3 regions of the Aeromonas media genome follow, and region 2 is predicted to be linked to each of the others. Evidence: riboswitches for the same ligand, from Rfam matches in the RefSeq annotation. Region 2 holds a riboswitch; each other region holds the start of a gene.

Region 1 (4,842 bases), 1.6 Mb from region 2:
GGTGGCATCGAGCAGGCTGGCCTGGGGGCCAGAGACCTGCTTCCAGCTGTGGGTCAGCACCCCGTTTTCAGGATCATGGGAGGCGGAGCCGTTGAGAGTCACCTCGGTCGGGCCGGTGACACTCAGATCGCTGCCGGCATTGGCCAGTGGCGGCTTGTTCGCCGGTGGCAGGGTGCCCTCGCCATGGCCCAATCCCTCGTGCATGGCGTTGAGGATGTCGCCGTTGTCCGCATCGATCTCCCAGGCAAACAGGCCGCCGAGCTGGTTCGCCAGCACGTACTGCCCCTTGGCCTTGACCGAGCGATCGTTGTCGAAGCTGATGAGATCGCCGCTGCTGGCCTTGAAGACATAGGGGGCCTCGGCCACCTCGTCATAGCCCTGCTCCCAGCCAGCGCCCATGCGGTTGTTGACGATGTCGCGGTAATCCACCACGCCGTTCTCCCAGGTGCCGGTTACCGGCCCGGTAGCGGTGCCGGTGAAGGGGTTGCCAGCCTGATAGCCGTTCACCCCGGTCCAGCCACGACCATACATGGCGGCGCCCACCACTATCTTGCCCGGCGTCACCCCCTGATCCAGCAGTGCCCTGACGCCCTTGTCGGTGGTGTACTTGGTGGCCGGATCCCAGCTGGAAGCAAAGAGGTTGGTCTGGTGGGCCAGGTTGTTCAGGTCGAAGGCGCCACTGAAGTCGTAGCTCATCAGGAAGATGTGGTCCATGTACTGCTGGGCCGCCTGATAATCCACCTTGGCAATCTTGTCACCGCCGGCGCTGATGGCCGAAGTGAGCTCATACTGACGTCCGGTCTCGGCCTCCAGTTCGTCGAGCATGGCGCGCAGTTCCTGCATCAGCACCACATAGGTGGCGCCATCGCTCGGACCGCCCAGGCTGGGGTTGGCGCCCTGGCCGCCCGGGAACTCCCAGTCGATGTCCACGCCGTCGAAGAACTTCCAGGTCTGCAGGAACTCCTTGACCGAGGCGACGAAGGTGTCGCGCTTGGTCTTGTCCCCCAAGAAGTAAAAGGGATCCGAGAGGGTCCACCCCCCCCCCCGACCGAGGGCAGGATCTTGAGGTCAGGACGGGCCTGCTTGAGCGCCATCAGGTTGCCGAAGTTGCCCTTGTAGGGCTCATCCCAGGCACTGAGGTTGCCCTGGGACATCTGGATCGCCGCCCAAGGATCGTGGATGGAGACCTTGAAGTCCTCGCGACCGGCACAGGAGCGCTGCAGCGCCTCGAAGCTGCCGGAGATCTCTTTGAGGCTGTCGTTGATGCCGTTGCCGCCGCAGATGGGGGTGAAGCCATAGAGGATGTGAGTCAGGTTCTGGGCCGGGATCTTGTCGACGGTGAACTTGCGACCATAGACCCCCCATTCCACGTAGTAGGCACCCACCACCTTGCCGGACTTGTTGGCGTAGGGCTTGTTGTTCTCTTGCAGCGGTGCATTGAGCGGCGCCAGATGGCTGCCGTCGGTATCGGCGACCACCAGTTCCTTCTTGTCGGAGAGCGTGCAGCCGTCGGCGTTGCACAGGGCCACCTGCATCTGGTAGCGCCCTCCCTTGGTCACCTTGAAGTTGGCGGTACCCGCGGCTGAAGCCGGGCCTGACCACACCTCATTGCCATCGAGCAGCACCTTGGCGGTCTGGCCCACGTCACCGGACCAGAGGTTCCAAGTCACGCTGACCGGGGCGCCATCCTTGTGGACGGTCACCAGCTGGTTGTAAGCCGAGGCGGATTGATTGACTTCGACGATGGCGAACTTGGTGGGGCCCGAGCCTATGGTGGGTTTGCCAGGGGCAGCGGCGAAGGCGGAGGTAGCGCAGAGCCCCCCGACAAGGAGTGCCAGCAGGGAAAGTTTTGGACTTAACATATTTGAACTTCCTTATTTCGTTATTGGAATTAACAACGAAAAAGGCAACGCAACCTGACAGGTAACGCAGACATCATCGCAACCATGGCTTGGCCCATGGACGATACAACCTGTGGTGGCCCCGCTATCCTAGGCACTTTGACCCTTAGACCGGAGGCTTTGCGTCCCGGACTTTCATCCGGTTTGCCTTTTTGCACAACTTGATTTGCGACAAAAATAATCGCCGAATGACTATAGGTGGGAGCAGGAAGGGATGCTACCTAGTAAAAATGACAGCAAACAGGACTCACTTTTCGCAATTGTTCGCGAACATGCCGGCAAGCTGGCGCCAACATCGGTGATGCTGGCGCCTGATGATCATTCATGAACGAACCTATCAATGATTGATTGTGTGAAGCCTGTCACTGTATTGGCAACAGCAGGCTGTTCATCAATGCCCGCAGCTTGAGCGGCTTGACCGGTTTGCTGACGTAGCCAAAGCCGTGCTCGCGGATCTGCGTCTGCAGCTCGCTCTTGCGATCCGCGCTGATGATGATGCCGCCGATGCCATTGCCGTGGGCCAGCCGGATCATGTGCAGCGCCTGCAGTCCCGTCTTGCCATCGTCCAGGTGATAATCCGACAGCACCAGTTGCGGCAGGAAGCCGTCGCCGATGAGGGATAGCGCCTGCTCCAGGTTCTGGGCGCAACGCACCTCGCAACCCCAGCGCCCCAGCAGGGAGGCCATGGCGATGAGGATCTCCTCCTCGTTGTCGATGCAGAGCACCCGGATCCCCTCCAGCTGGCTGTCCCGCACCACGGGGGCCGCCACCTGGCTCGGCATCACGGGCCGGGTCGCGAGGTTGAGGGTGATGGCAAACACCGATCCCGCCCCCGGCCAGCTGCGCAGGGAGAGCTGGTGGCCCAGCACCTGGGAGATGCCGCGGGCGATGGCGAGCCCGAGGCCGAGCCCCTGCTCCCTCGCGGTGCGGGAGTGATCGAGGCGGGAGAATTCGTCAAAGATAGCCTCCTGCTTGTCCAGCGGGATGCCGGGGCCGTTGTCCCACACCTCGATGCGTACCTTGTCCCCCAGTCGACGGCAACCGAGCAGCACCCGGCCACCGGGGTTGTAGCGAAACGCATTGGTGAGGAAGTTCTGCAGCACCCTCCGCAGCAGGCGCACGTCGCTGTAGACGGCGAGGCGACTCTCCACCACGGAGAACTGGATCCCTCCCGCCTGGGCCAGCACCCCAAACTCGGCCTTGAGGTTGTCGAACATGTCGCGCAGGGCGAAATCGAGCTTCTTCGCCTTGAACTTGCCCGCCTCCAACCGTGAGATATCCAGCAGATCCGTGATGAGATCTTCGGTCGCCCCCAGGGCATCGTCGATGTGGCGGGCAATGCGGGCCGGCTCGTCTTCCGGCGGCAGCATCTCCAGCAGGGAGGAGGTAAACAGCTTAGCCGCGTTCAGCGGCTGGGTCAGATCGTGGCTCACCGCAGCCAGGAAACGGCTCTTGGAGTGGTTCGCCCGCTCCACCTGCTGGTTCACCAGCAGCAGTTGGCGGTTGAGCTCGGAGAGTTCATGGGTACGCTCGGCCACCCTGGCTTCCAGGTGCTCGTTCGCTTCGCGCAGCACCCGCTCCGCCGCCCGGAAGGGGGTGATGTCGGTGAAGGTCATCACGAAGCCCCCCGCCGGCATGGGATTGCCCTGCATCTCGATCACCCGGCCATCCGGTCGCTCCCGCGCCGAGACATGGGGGCTACCCCGTTTCATGAAGGCGACCCGCCGCGCCACCTGGGCCTCGATGTCTCCCGGGCCGCACAGTCCCTGCTGCGCGTTGTAGCGGATGATCTCCTCGATGGCGCGCCCCACCTGGATGAGCCCGTGCGGATAGTGGAACAGCTCGATGTAGCGCCGGTTCCAGGCCACCAGCCTGAGTTCCCGGTCCACCACCGAGATCCCCTGCCCCATGTGCTCTATGGCCCCCTGCAGCAGGCCACGGTTGAAGCGAAACACGTCGGAGGCCTCGTCCACTATGGTGGCGATCTCCTCGAGCTGCATGTTGCGCCCCTGCAGGGCAGAGGCCAGCACCAGCCGGGCGGACGAGGTGCCAAACACCCCCGCCAGCAGCCGCTCGGTGTGGGCAATCAGGTCGGCAGAGGCCTGCATCTGGGGCGCCAGGGTACCGCCGCGTTCGCCGGCGAAGCGGCCGAAGGCGCGCTTGACCCGGCTCGAGCCGACGAAGCGGGCCGCCAGCATCTCCAGCTCCTTGACCGAGACCCGCGCCTGGTAGAGTGCCGTGGTATCCCGGCTCGGCTTGCCGACGAAGTTGGCGGCCTGCAGCCGCTCGCTCACCGCCGCCCGCGACAGCAGGGAGCCCGCCACGTAGCCGAGCAGGTTGAGCAACAGGCTCAGGAAGATGCACCAGGCCCCCAGGCTCAGCTCGCGAAAGGCGGGCCAGTCGGGGGGGGCCAGCAGCGCCTCCAGGGGCGAGCCCGCCAGCAGGCCGCTCTCGGCCAGCAGGGTCACGAACCAGAGGCTGACTCCGAGGGCGAGCCCGAGATAGACCCCCTTGCGGTTGCCGTGCCGCCAGTAGAGGCCGAGCAGCAGGGCAGGGGCGAACTGGGCCACGGCGCCGAACGACAGATAGCCGATGCGCGACAGGCTGGTGAGATCCCCGAGCCAGAGATAGAGCACCCAGGCCGCCAGCAGGATCAGCAGTATGGCGCCCCGGCGCACCTGCAGCAGCAGCCGCATCAGCCGCTCATCCCGCCCCTGCTGCCAGAAGCGGCGCAGCAGCACCGGCAGCACCAGATCGTTGCTGACCATGATGGCCAGGGCTATGGTGCAGACGATCACCATGCCGGTGGCCGCCGAGGTGCCGCCGAGAAACGCCAGCATCGCCATGCCGTCGAAGCCGAGCGACATGGGCAGGCTGATGACATAGGTGTCCGAGGCCATGTCGGCCCCCACCCACTGCTTGCCCGCCAGCGCCAGCGGCC
Region 2 (4,842 bases):
GCTCCCGGCCAGGGGGTGCGTCTGGTGGCCCGACATGCGCAGCTCTATCCCGACTACCAGATTTGAGGGCGAGGGCCCAAGACGAGACTCCTTTCAGGCTTGCAGCCGGACTCTGATCCGGCCACCCAATAACAAGAGGACGGTGGCAGTATCCACCGCCACTCAGCGCAGGAGGCGATGAGGTGAATTTTCAGCAATTACGCATTATCCGGGAAGCGGCGCGGCGGGATTACAACCTGACCGAGGTGGCCAATGCCCTCTTTACCTCCCAGTCTGGGGTCAGCCGCCATATCCGCGAGCTGGAGGAGGAGCTGGGGCTCGCGCTCTTCATCCGTTACGGCAAGCGGTTGCTCGGCATGACGGAGCCGGGCAAGGAGTTGCTGGTGATCGCCGAGCGCATTCTGGGGGACGCCGACAATATCCGCAAATTGGCCAGCACCTTCGCCAACCGGGATTCGGGGCGGCTGCTGGTAGCGACCACTCACACCCAGGCACGCTATGCCCTGCCCCGTGTGGTGAAGGCGTTTCGCGAGCAGTTCCCCCTGGTGCAGCTGGAGCTGCGCCAGGGCAGCCCGGAGGAGATAGTGCGGCTGGTGCAGACCGGCGAAGTGGACATCGGCATCAGCAGCGAGCAGCTCGACAAGAGCGAAGGCGTGGTCGCGTTTCCCTACTACCGCTGGCACCACAATATAGTGGTGCCGGAGCAGCACCCCCTCACCGCCGAACGGGAACTCACCCTGGCGGCCCTGGCCCACTGGCCCATAGTGACCTATCAGGCGGGCCTGACGGGGCGGGTGCGGGTGGATGAGGCCTTCGCCGAGGCGGGGATACATCCGCAGATCCTGCTGACCGCCCAGGACTCCGACGTCATCAAGACCTATGTCGAGCTGGAGATGGGGGTGGGCATACTGGCGGACATGGCGTTCGATCCCCAGCGGGACAAGGGGCTGGTACAGCTCGACGGCAGCCGGTTGTTTGCGCCGCACACCGCCTGGATAGGCCTCAAGCAGGGGCAGTTCCAGCACAACTTCACCTGGCAGTTCATCCAGCTCTGCAACCCCGAGCTGGCGCTGGCGGAGATCCAGGCCAGGGCCATGAGCAACGAGCCGCTGCTCGATTACCAGATCTGAATGTGGCGCATGGTCTGAAAAAGCAGGGAGCCCTTGGCTCCCTGCTTGTTTATTCGGCTCTTCAGCCAGGCCCAGAGCCTCACTCATTGGTTAGCGCCCGCTCTGGGGACCCAACATGCGATACAGGGTGCGATCCCCCTTGATCCTGTGATGGTAGAGGGCGGCGGCCACGTGCAGCAGGACCAGCGCCGCCAGTAACAGGCAGCCGAGGCGATGGACGCCGAAGAAGAAGGCGTTGACCTCAGGTACATCGATGGGGTTGCCGACCGGGTAGAGCCAAAACAGGGAATAACCCTGCTCCAGCATCAGGAAGCCGCTCAACAGCACGATGCACATCAGGCCGTAGAGCAGGGCGTGAGCCAGCCTGGCGGCGGGATGGTGAGGCTCGGCTTTATCTTCGGGCAGGGGTGCGCGCCAGTGCCGCCAGCCCCAGCGCAGCAGGAAGAGCGGGGTGATCAGGGTCGCCATCGACATGTTCAACACCGACAGAAACTGAAACAGCCTGGGGTGGCTGTCGATCACCAGGTGCATCAGGTAGCCCGCCAGGGTGGCGTAGAGGATGACGGCGGCCATCAATCAGTGCAGCAGGCGGCTCAGGGGGTCATAGTAGTCTTTCGTCATAGGATTTTTCCGACTGGGGCCCAGGGTGCTGCAAGGCACCGGGAGCGCGGATGACAGGCACAAAAAAGAGGCCGCTCGGGCCTCTTCTGATTGCGGGGAGCAGTTCACCAGGGTCCAGGCATCCTGCCAGTTGGTGCCCACACCGGGCTCATACTGGGTCGCAGTGCTTGTCCAGATGGTGCACCAGCCGCTGTAGGGGTAGGGCTTGCACTGATAGATCTTGCCATCTTTCGGCTGCAGTACCTTGGTGCCTGCCGCATAGGATTTGAGCCCCTCCGGGAAACTGTACTGGTAGTCACCGCCGCTGGCCGGATCCTTGAACATCAGATCCACGGTCTGCTGCAGGGGGGCGCCGCCCGCCTTCGGCTTGCCCTCGATCACCAGTTGGTGGTGACCGGCGCTCAGACCGCTGACCTCCATGGTGAAGCTCTGGCTGCTGTCCTTGATGTCGGCACTGGTTTGACCCTTGGCGGCGCCACCGTGGTCATACAGGGTGTTGGTGACCGCGAGATCCCCCTCGGCCGTGACGGTGAAGTTGAGGGTGACCTTGCCGTTGTCGAGCAGGTATTCGTTCTCCAGCCCGCTCACGCTGATGCCGTCATTCACCGGGGGTTGCTGCTGCTCGAGCTGGACCTCGACCCGCTGCAGGTTGCTGCCCGCCTTCAGGTAGACGGGATTCTGGCCGTAGACCGGGTTGAACTGGCCATCGGAGCCTTGCTGACCAGCGCGGATCTGGCTCTGCTCGGCGTTGATCTTGGCGGCCAGATCGTGGGCCCAGTTGTTCTTTTGACCCTGCTCGGCGGAACCAATGGTCAGCACTGTCTGCAGATCGGTGCGCTCGCCGTTGGCGTCGAATACCCGGGTCTTGGCCTTGTCGCCGGCAACCAGATCGATGGAGGAGTAGATGGTCCCGCCCTGGCTCCAGGCCAGCGGTGGCTGGGTGCCGCCGTCGAACTGGACATCGATCAGGTTGTAGAAGCTGTTGGCGGTATCTCCCACTTCCCAGACGCCGAGGATGACCTGATGACCGGTGCGCGCCGGCAGGGTGCACTGATGGGTGACCTGTTTGGGCGGTTGCACCATGCCCCCGTCGATGACACAGAACGGATTGAGATCGAAGGAGTCCCTGGTCAGCGGCTGGTTCGGATTCCACTCCTGCTTGGTGAGGTAGTAGCGCCAGTTGCGGGTGACATGGTTGGCGGTGAAGGTCCAGCCGATGGCGAAGGGGCCGGCCTGCACCTGTCGCTTGGTCCAGCGATCGCTGGTCTGGGCGTTGAGCTCAGCGAATTGTGGATGACCGGCCGAGGCGATCTGGCCGTCGGCGGGGCCGCCATTGGGGAAGCCGGACGGCGCCTCCAGGCTCTGTGGCTCCCATTGAATGGCGCCGCACTGGCTGTTGCCGCCGGTCTTGCACAGATAGTTGCGCCCTTCCGGCTGGCTGATGTAGCCGTGGGCGAGCGCGCCGCCGCTGGCGAGCAACGCCAGCGCGGTGGCCACATGATTGAGTTTGATTTTTGCTGCCATACATTCCTCTGTTCGGTGATGTGGGCAGTCAAGTTGGCAGGGGAATTCCCCGTGACACACCTGAGTGTGGCAACCCCGCTATCCTGGACGACATGTCTTTAGACCGGAGGCTTTGCGTCCTGGCCTTTCAACCAGTTTGCCAAATGACTACATAAAGGGTCAGGGTGCCGCCTTTGATGACGACACAGTCATGATGGCTTTTTTTTGATTAAATTATTAAGTATAAATCTTTGCAACTTGATCTCATCGGAGTAGAGCAATAACTTAACTCATTGTTTTTAAATTTATATTTAATCCATCAAGTTGGGGTTAGTTCGCCCATTCTGTTGAAAAGATGCGAGGTGGTGACATTTTTCATTGATGAAAAAATCCCCTGTCGGCGGGGCCGGCAGGGGATGGGACTGGGTCAGGTGGTCAGTGGTGCGGGTACTGGTCTGTGCGGCGGGAGGGCGAGGGGCGCGGAGCCTGACCGGGCGACAGATCCCGGGGGAGGCCATTGCCGAGCCTGAACACCGCCAGCCGCTCGTCCAGGCTGCGGGAGAGTCCGGCCAGCAGCTCGCTCTCCCGGGCCAGCTGGGATGCGGCCTGGGACATCTCCAGGGCCGAGTCATTGATGCCGCTGACGTTGCGGTTCATGTCCTCGGCCACCATGCTCTGCTGCTCCGCCGCAGTGGCGATCTGGGTCGCCATGTCGCTCACGTGCTGGATGTGATTGACGATGAGGGAGAGATCCTGCCCCGCCTTTTCGGACTGGCCGACGCTGCTCTCCGCCAGCTTGCGGCTGGCGTCCATGGCGCTGGCGGCGGTCATCGCCCGCTGCTGCAACTGGGTGATGGTGCTCTGGATCTCCTCGGTGGAGTGGCGGGTGCGGCTGGCCAGCTGGCGTACCTCGTCGGCCACCACGGCGAAGCCGCGACCCTGCTCGCCAGCGCGGGCCGCCTCGATGGCGGCGTTGAGGGCCAGCAGATTGGTCTGATCCGAGATGGCGCTGATGACGGCCGTCACCTCGCCTATCTGCATCACCCCCTCCTTGAGCCGATTGACCTGATGGGTGGCCTGCTCCACCTCGGTGGCGAGTGCCTGGATGCCGTGCACGCTGGCGTGGACGTCTTCGTTGCCGAGTCCGGCCTCGCTGGTGGCATCCTGGGTGTCGCGAGCCGTGTTCTCGGCGTGACCCGCCACGTCCGAGATGGTGGCGCTCATCTCGTTCATGGCGGTGGCGAGCTGGGCCAGCTGATCCCGCTGGTTGTTGACCGCCTGATTGGTCTGCTCGGCGGAGGCGGCGATGCGCAGGGCGGCATCCGCCACGTTGCGAGCCCCCTGGCTGGCTTCCAGCAGGGCGTGACGAATGGCATCCAGTCCCTGATTGGTGCTGGTGGCGACGGCCCCCAGCTCATCCTTGCCATGCACCGGGATGCTCACCACCAGATCGCCGGCTGCCACCTGGGCCATGGCCCCCTTGATCTCGGCCAGTGGCTTGACGATGGAGCGGCTGATGGTCATCCCCAGCCATCCCATCAGCAGGATCACCAGCAGGGTGGCCCCTCCCATCAGCTCATACTGGGAC
Region 3 (4,842 bases), 260 kb from region 2:
AGCTCGGCAGTGTGGTGATGCCGAGGCTGGCCGCATGCTCCAGGTTCTTGGCATGCCACATGGGCACGGCACCACCGCCAATCTCCTTGCCGTTCTTGTCAAGGTCATGCCAGATGTTGTCGATGCCGACCGCACCATTGCCGCACGGAATGGTGCTGCCACCGGTCCCCGGCTGGCAATCGCTCTGGCTCGGCAGCGCCGCCTTGCCCCCCAGGCCATGGGTGCCACCGGTGACCCCCTGCCAGCCACGGGTGTAGTAAGGCACCCCTATGTTGATCTTGCCCGCCGCCAAAGCCCCCCGGAAGTAGTGGGCTGCCCAGGCGGAGTTGAGATAACCGATGCCACCGAACTGGGCCTGGGTGTAGACACCCCACTGGGACAGCTCGGGATCCGCCTTGTTGTCGAACAGGGCGGCGTTGTGGCCGACGAAGTGGTTCCAGGCACCGTGGAAGTCATAGGTCATCAGGTTGACGTAGTCGAGGTACTGGGTGACCTGGAAGTTTTCCATGCCGCGCAGCAGGTAGGCCGAGGCCGGCGAGGCGATGGTCAGCATGTACTTGCGACCATCCTCGGTCCCGGCGCTGTCGAGCTTGTTGCGCAGGGTCTTCATCAGCACTTCATAGTTCGCAAACAGCTTGCCGCGACACTGGTTGGAGAGCGGGAAATCGTTGGGGTTGCCCGCATCCTTCATGGAGGTGGGGTACTCGTAATCCACATCCACCCCGTCGAAACCGTACTGGCGGATGAAGCCCACCGCCGAGTCGGCGAAGGCGTTAATGCCGGCGGTGTTGACCGAGCAGTCGCCCTTGGTGGTGGCGGCGTAGAAGCCGCGGGTATCGGCCCAGCCCCCCACCGAGATGAGGGTCTTCACGTCCGGGTACTGCTTCTTGTATTTCGACAGCAGGTTGAAGTGACCCTGATAGGCGAACTCGGGATCCATCTCGGCGCCCGGCACCCCGTCCCAGGTCATCTTGGTGGCGGCGTCATCCACCTTGATGAGGTGGCTCTGTTCATCCACCGCCGCGAAGGCGTAGTTGATGTGGGTGATCTTGTCCCAGGGGATGTCGCCCACCAGGTAGGAGGGCAAGCCGTTCTTGCCGGTACGCCAGGAGGTGAAATAACCGATGACGCGACGGCCATGGTCATCCCCCATGCACTCGCTGCCATCGGCGCGGTAGATCTGGCGCACGTCGCAGGAGAGGTTGCCGCCGGTGGGAGGCAGGGCCGCCTCTTCCACCTGCACATCCACCTGGGTGGACTCGCCAGAGAGATTTGCCTTGTCGGTCGCCACCAGCTTGAGACCGGTCAGCCCCTTGTTCTGGGGCGTCCAGCTCAGTTGCCAGGGAGCGCTGCTGTCTTCGCCCACCTTCTGGCCATTCACGAAGAGCTCGAGCTTGGCGACGTCGTCATTGGCGTCGGTCACATTGCCGGTCACGGTGAGGGCGCGGCTCAGGGTCACCTTGGCACCGGCGGCGGGGCTGGCGATGCTCACCTTGGGGGCCTCTGGCGCCACCACGGCGGCGACCTTGAAGCTGGAATCAGCTTCACTCAGCACCTTTCCGTCTTTATCCAGTGCCCGTGCCTTGAGGGCGTGATTGCCCACACCGGCGGCAGACCAGCTGGCGCTCCAGGGGGAGGCCGTGGCCGTGGCGACCAGGGTGCCATCGACCAGGTATTCCACCTTGGCGAGCGCCGTGGCCGGGCCGCTCAGGGTCACCGCCAGGGCCACACTGGCCCCCTCGCTGACGCTGCAGCCCACGGCGGGGGAGCCGATGGCGATCACCAGGGCCGGCGGCGGCACCTCACCGCCATAGAGTTTCCAGGCATCGGCCCAGACAGCGCCGACACCGGGTTCGTAGTGGTAAGGCGACGCGCCACACCAGCCGGAATAAGGGAATTCCTTGCATTCATAGAGGGCGCCTGCGTTGCTGACGATGTCGCCAGCCTTGTAGGCGGTGCCGGCCTGATAGGCGGGATAGGCGGCCTGTGCCCAGGCAGGGACGGCCGCAAGGGCGACCAGCATGGCGAGCCTGCTGGGCCTCAAGATCTGTTGCATATTGTTATCTTCCTTGTTTTGTCTTGGCTTTTAAAACCAGGAAAAGCGCAATCGCAACAGGGAACAAGGGAACGACAACAGGCCATGGACGGGCCACATACCCTCATGTCACCCCGGGGTAACCCCGCTGTCTGGTCCGCTTGGGACAGATCGGAGGCTTTGCGTCCCGGCATCACTGCCGGTTTGCCCTTAACCTGGGTTCCGTGAGGAACGGCTCGAGTATAGGAAGCAAGTGGCAGCCGCTCAATCTTTATTCTCTAAGGAAAATATGTGCATGCCAGCCAGTTCACACTTTCCTTCAATCGGCCAACTAAGAATTAAGTCATTAATATCAATCTGTTAGTCACATCAGAAAAACGGACTCAGCCTCTTTTGTCTCCCCATAATGTGCGTTGCCTCACTGGTCAGAGCTGCCAGAAATGTGACAACGCGCGCCTTTGACCAACGCGCCAAGGCTATGGAAACACTGGCCAAAAATAAAAAAATACCCATGAAAGGAAGACCTACCCTGCTGCCTCTGGCCTGGCGCCGTCGCCACGGTTGATAACTTGCCACAACACCCAAGCTCGCAGCCAATGCGGGCTTTTTGACAGTCGTGCATAGAAGGCAGAGAGAAAAATAGGCAAAAACAAAAAGGCCACCGCGATAACGGTGGCCTTTTAATGTTTGGTGGAGCTACGCGGGATCGAACCGCGGACCTCTTGCATGCCATGCAAGCGCTCTCCCAGCTGAGCTATAACCCCAAGTTGTTGCGAATCAAGGTCAAGACCTTCACTCTGAATTTGGTGGAGCTACGCGGGATCGAACCGCGGACCTCTTGCATGCCATGCAAGCGCTCTCCCAGCTGAGCTATAACCCCAAATTCTTTACTCTTTAGACAATCGGTTCTGGCGGCCGTTTGCCCTTCTTCTAAATATTGGTGGAGCTACGCGGGATCGAACCGCGGACCTCTTGCATGCCATGCAAGCGCTCTCCCAGCTGAGCTATAGCCCCACAAAGGTCGGCCTGGGTGATACACACCGCACTGCCCTGGGTACTGTATTACCAATTTGGAATCTGGTGGAGCTACGCGGGATCGAACCGCGGACCTCTTGCATGCCATGCAAGCGCTCTCCCAGCTGAGCTATAACCCCTTGGATTCCAGATTGTTCGAGGAGAATTTGGTGGAGCTACGCGGGATCGAACCGCGGACCTCTTGCATGCCATGCAAGCGCTCTCCCAGCTGAGCTATAACCCCAACTCACCTCGGCGCTACCAAAGTTATCTCTGGCAACGGAGGCGCATGATAGGCATCACCCGCTTTGCTGTCAACCCAAAAATAACACCGGCTCGAGCGTTTAGTCAAAATTCAGACAGTTAGCTGTTTTTACCGCCAACTGCATCGCTATGTCGCTGTTTTATGTCATGAATCTGAGCGCTGCACAAAAGCAAAGGGCTCCCTTGCGGGAGCCCTTTTCAAGCAATGGCAGAGGCTTACTCGGCTGCCATCCGCGCTTCGATATAGGCCAGGGCACGATCGATGCGGGCGAGCACCCGCTCCTTGCCCACCAGCGCCATCGCGGCGTCGATGCCGGGGGACTGACCCAGATCGGTGACGGCAATGTGCGATGGCAAGCTTACTCGGCAGCCATGCGCGCTTCGATATATGCCAAAGCGCGGTCGATGCGGGCGAGTACGCGCTCCTTGCCCACCAGCGCCATCACGGCGTCGATGCCGGGGGACTGACCCAGACCAGTCACGGCCACGCGCAGCGGCATGCCGACCTTGCCCATGCCCTGACCCAGCTCGGCGGCAGTGGCTTCAATCAACTCGTGCAGCGCTTCGGTGGTCCAGCTGTCCAGTGCCGCCAGCTTGGCCTTGGCCAGGGTCAGCGGCTCGGCAGCGACGCCACGCAGGTGCTTCTTGGCGGCCGCTTCGTCGATGGCCTCGTACTCTTCGAACAGGTAGCGGCTCTGGGCAGCCACTTCCACCAGGGTGTTGCAGCGCTCGGCCAGCAGGGTGACAACCTCGGCCAGTGCCGGGCCCTTGCTGGTATCGATGTTCTGGGCGGCCATGTGCCATTCCAGGTGCTTGGCCACATAGGCCGGATCCAGGCTGCGCATGTAGTGGTTGTTCAGCCACAGCAGCTTGTCGGTGTTGAAGGCGGAGGCAGACTTGGAGATGGCATTCAGGCTGAACAGCTTGATCATCTCATCCAGGCTGAAGATCTCCTGATCGCCGTGGGACCAGCCCAGACGCACCAGATAGTTCAGCAGGGCTTCCGGCAGGTAGCCGTCGTCCCGGTACTGCATCACGGAAACCGCACCGTGGCGCTTGGAGAGCTTGGCGCCGTCGTCGCCCAGGATCATGGAGACGTGGGCGAACTCCGGCACAGGCGCGTTCAGCGCCTTGTAGATGTTGATCTGGCGTGGGGTGTTGTTGATGTGGTCTTCACCACGCACCACGTGGGTGATCTCCATGTCCCAGTCATCGACCACCACGCAGAAGTTGTAGGTGGGGGCGCCGTCGGTACGGCGGATGATGAGATCGTCGAGCTCGGTGTTGGCGAACTCGATGCGACCGCGCACGTGGTCATCGAACACCACCGAGCCTTCGGTCGGGTTGCGGAAGCGGATCACGTGGGGCGCATCGGCCGGGTGATCGTGGGCGTGGTCACGGCACTTGCCGTCATAGCGGGGCTTCTCGCCATTGGCCATCTGGCCTTCGCGCAGCGCCTCCAGCCGCTCCTTGGAGCAGAAGCACTTGTAGGCACGACCGTCGGCCAGCATCTCGTCGATGATGCCGTT

Evidence for each region. Region 2 has a riboswitch for cyclic di-GMP ahead of gbpA (N-acetylglucosamine-binding protein GbpA). Riboswitches for the same ligand answer to the same signal wherever they lie in the genome.
Region 1: it holds a riboswitch for cyclic di-GMP, as region 2 does, so the genes downstream of both, KI797_RS16380 (glycosyl hydrolase family 18 protein) here and gbpA (N-acetylglucosamine-binding protein GbpA) in region 2, are expected to answer to the same signal.
Region 3: it holds a riboswitch for cyclic di-GMP, as region 2 does, so the genes downstream of both, KI797_RS04260 (glycosyl hydrolase family 18 protein) here and gbpA (N-acetylglucosamine-binding protein GbpA) in region 2, are expected to answer to the same signal.

Annotation. Positions count from the first base shown of each region.
Region 1 covers NZ_CP075564.1:3,556,747-3,561,588, forward strand. Annotated here, with positions in the region: partial or broken gene KI797_RS16380 (glycosyl hydrolase family 18 protein) at 1-1,862, opposite strand, end outside; cyclic di-GMP riboswitch class I at 1,974-2,060, opposite strand; gene KI797_RS16385 (hybrid sensor histidine kinase/response regulator) at 2,264-4,842, opposite strand, start outside.
Region 2 covers NZ_CP075564.1:629,612-634,453, forward strand. Annotated here, with positions in the region: gene KI797_RS03055 (sulfate/molybdate ABC transporter ATP-binding protein) at 1-66, shown strand, start outside; gene cbl (HTH-type transcriptional regulator Cbl) at 183-1,130, shown strand; gene KI797_RS03065 (cytochrome b) at 1,221-1,703, opposite strand; gene gbpA (N-acetylglucosamine-binding protein GbpA) at 1,707-3,275, opposite strand; cyclic di-GMP riboswitch class I at 3,341-3,426, opposite strand; gene KI797_RS03075 (methyl-accepting chemotaxis protein) at 3,690-4,842, opposite strand, start outside.
Region 3 covers NZ_CP075564.1:885,741-890,582, reverse strand. Annotated here, with positions in the region: gene KI797_RS04260 (glycosyl hydrolase family 18 protein) at 1-2,056, opposite strand, end outside; cyclic di-GMP riboswitch class I at 2,171-2,254, opposite strand; tRNA gene KI797_RS04255 (tRNA-Ala) at 2,724-2,799, opposite strand; tRNA gene KI797_RS04250 (tRNA-Ala) at 2,840-2,915, opposite strand; tRNA gene KI797_RS04245 (tRNA-Ala) at 2,974-3,049, opposite strand; tRNA gene KI797_RS04240 (tRNA-Ala) at 3,114-3,189, opposite strand; tRNA gene KI797_RS04235 (tRNA-Ala) at 3,218-3,293, opposite strand; gene KI797_RS21015 (hypothetical protein) at 3,530-3,670, opposite strand; gene gltX (glutamate--tRNA ligase) at 3,673-4,842, opposite strand, start outside.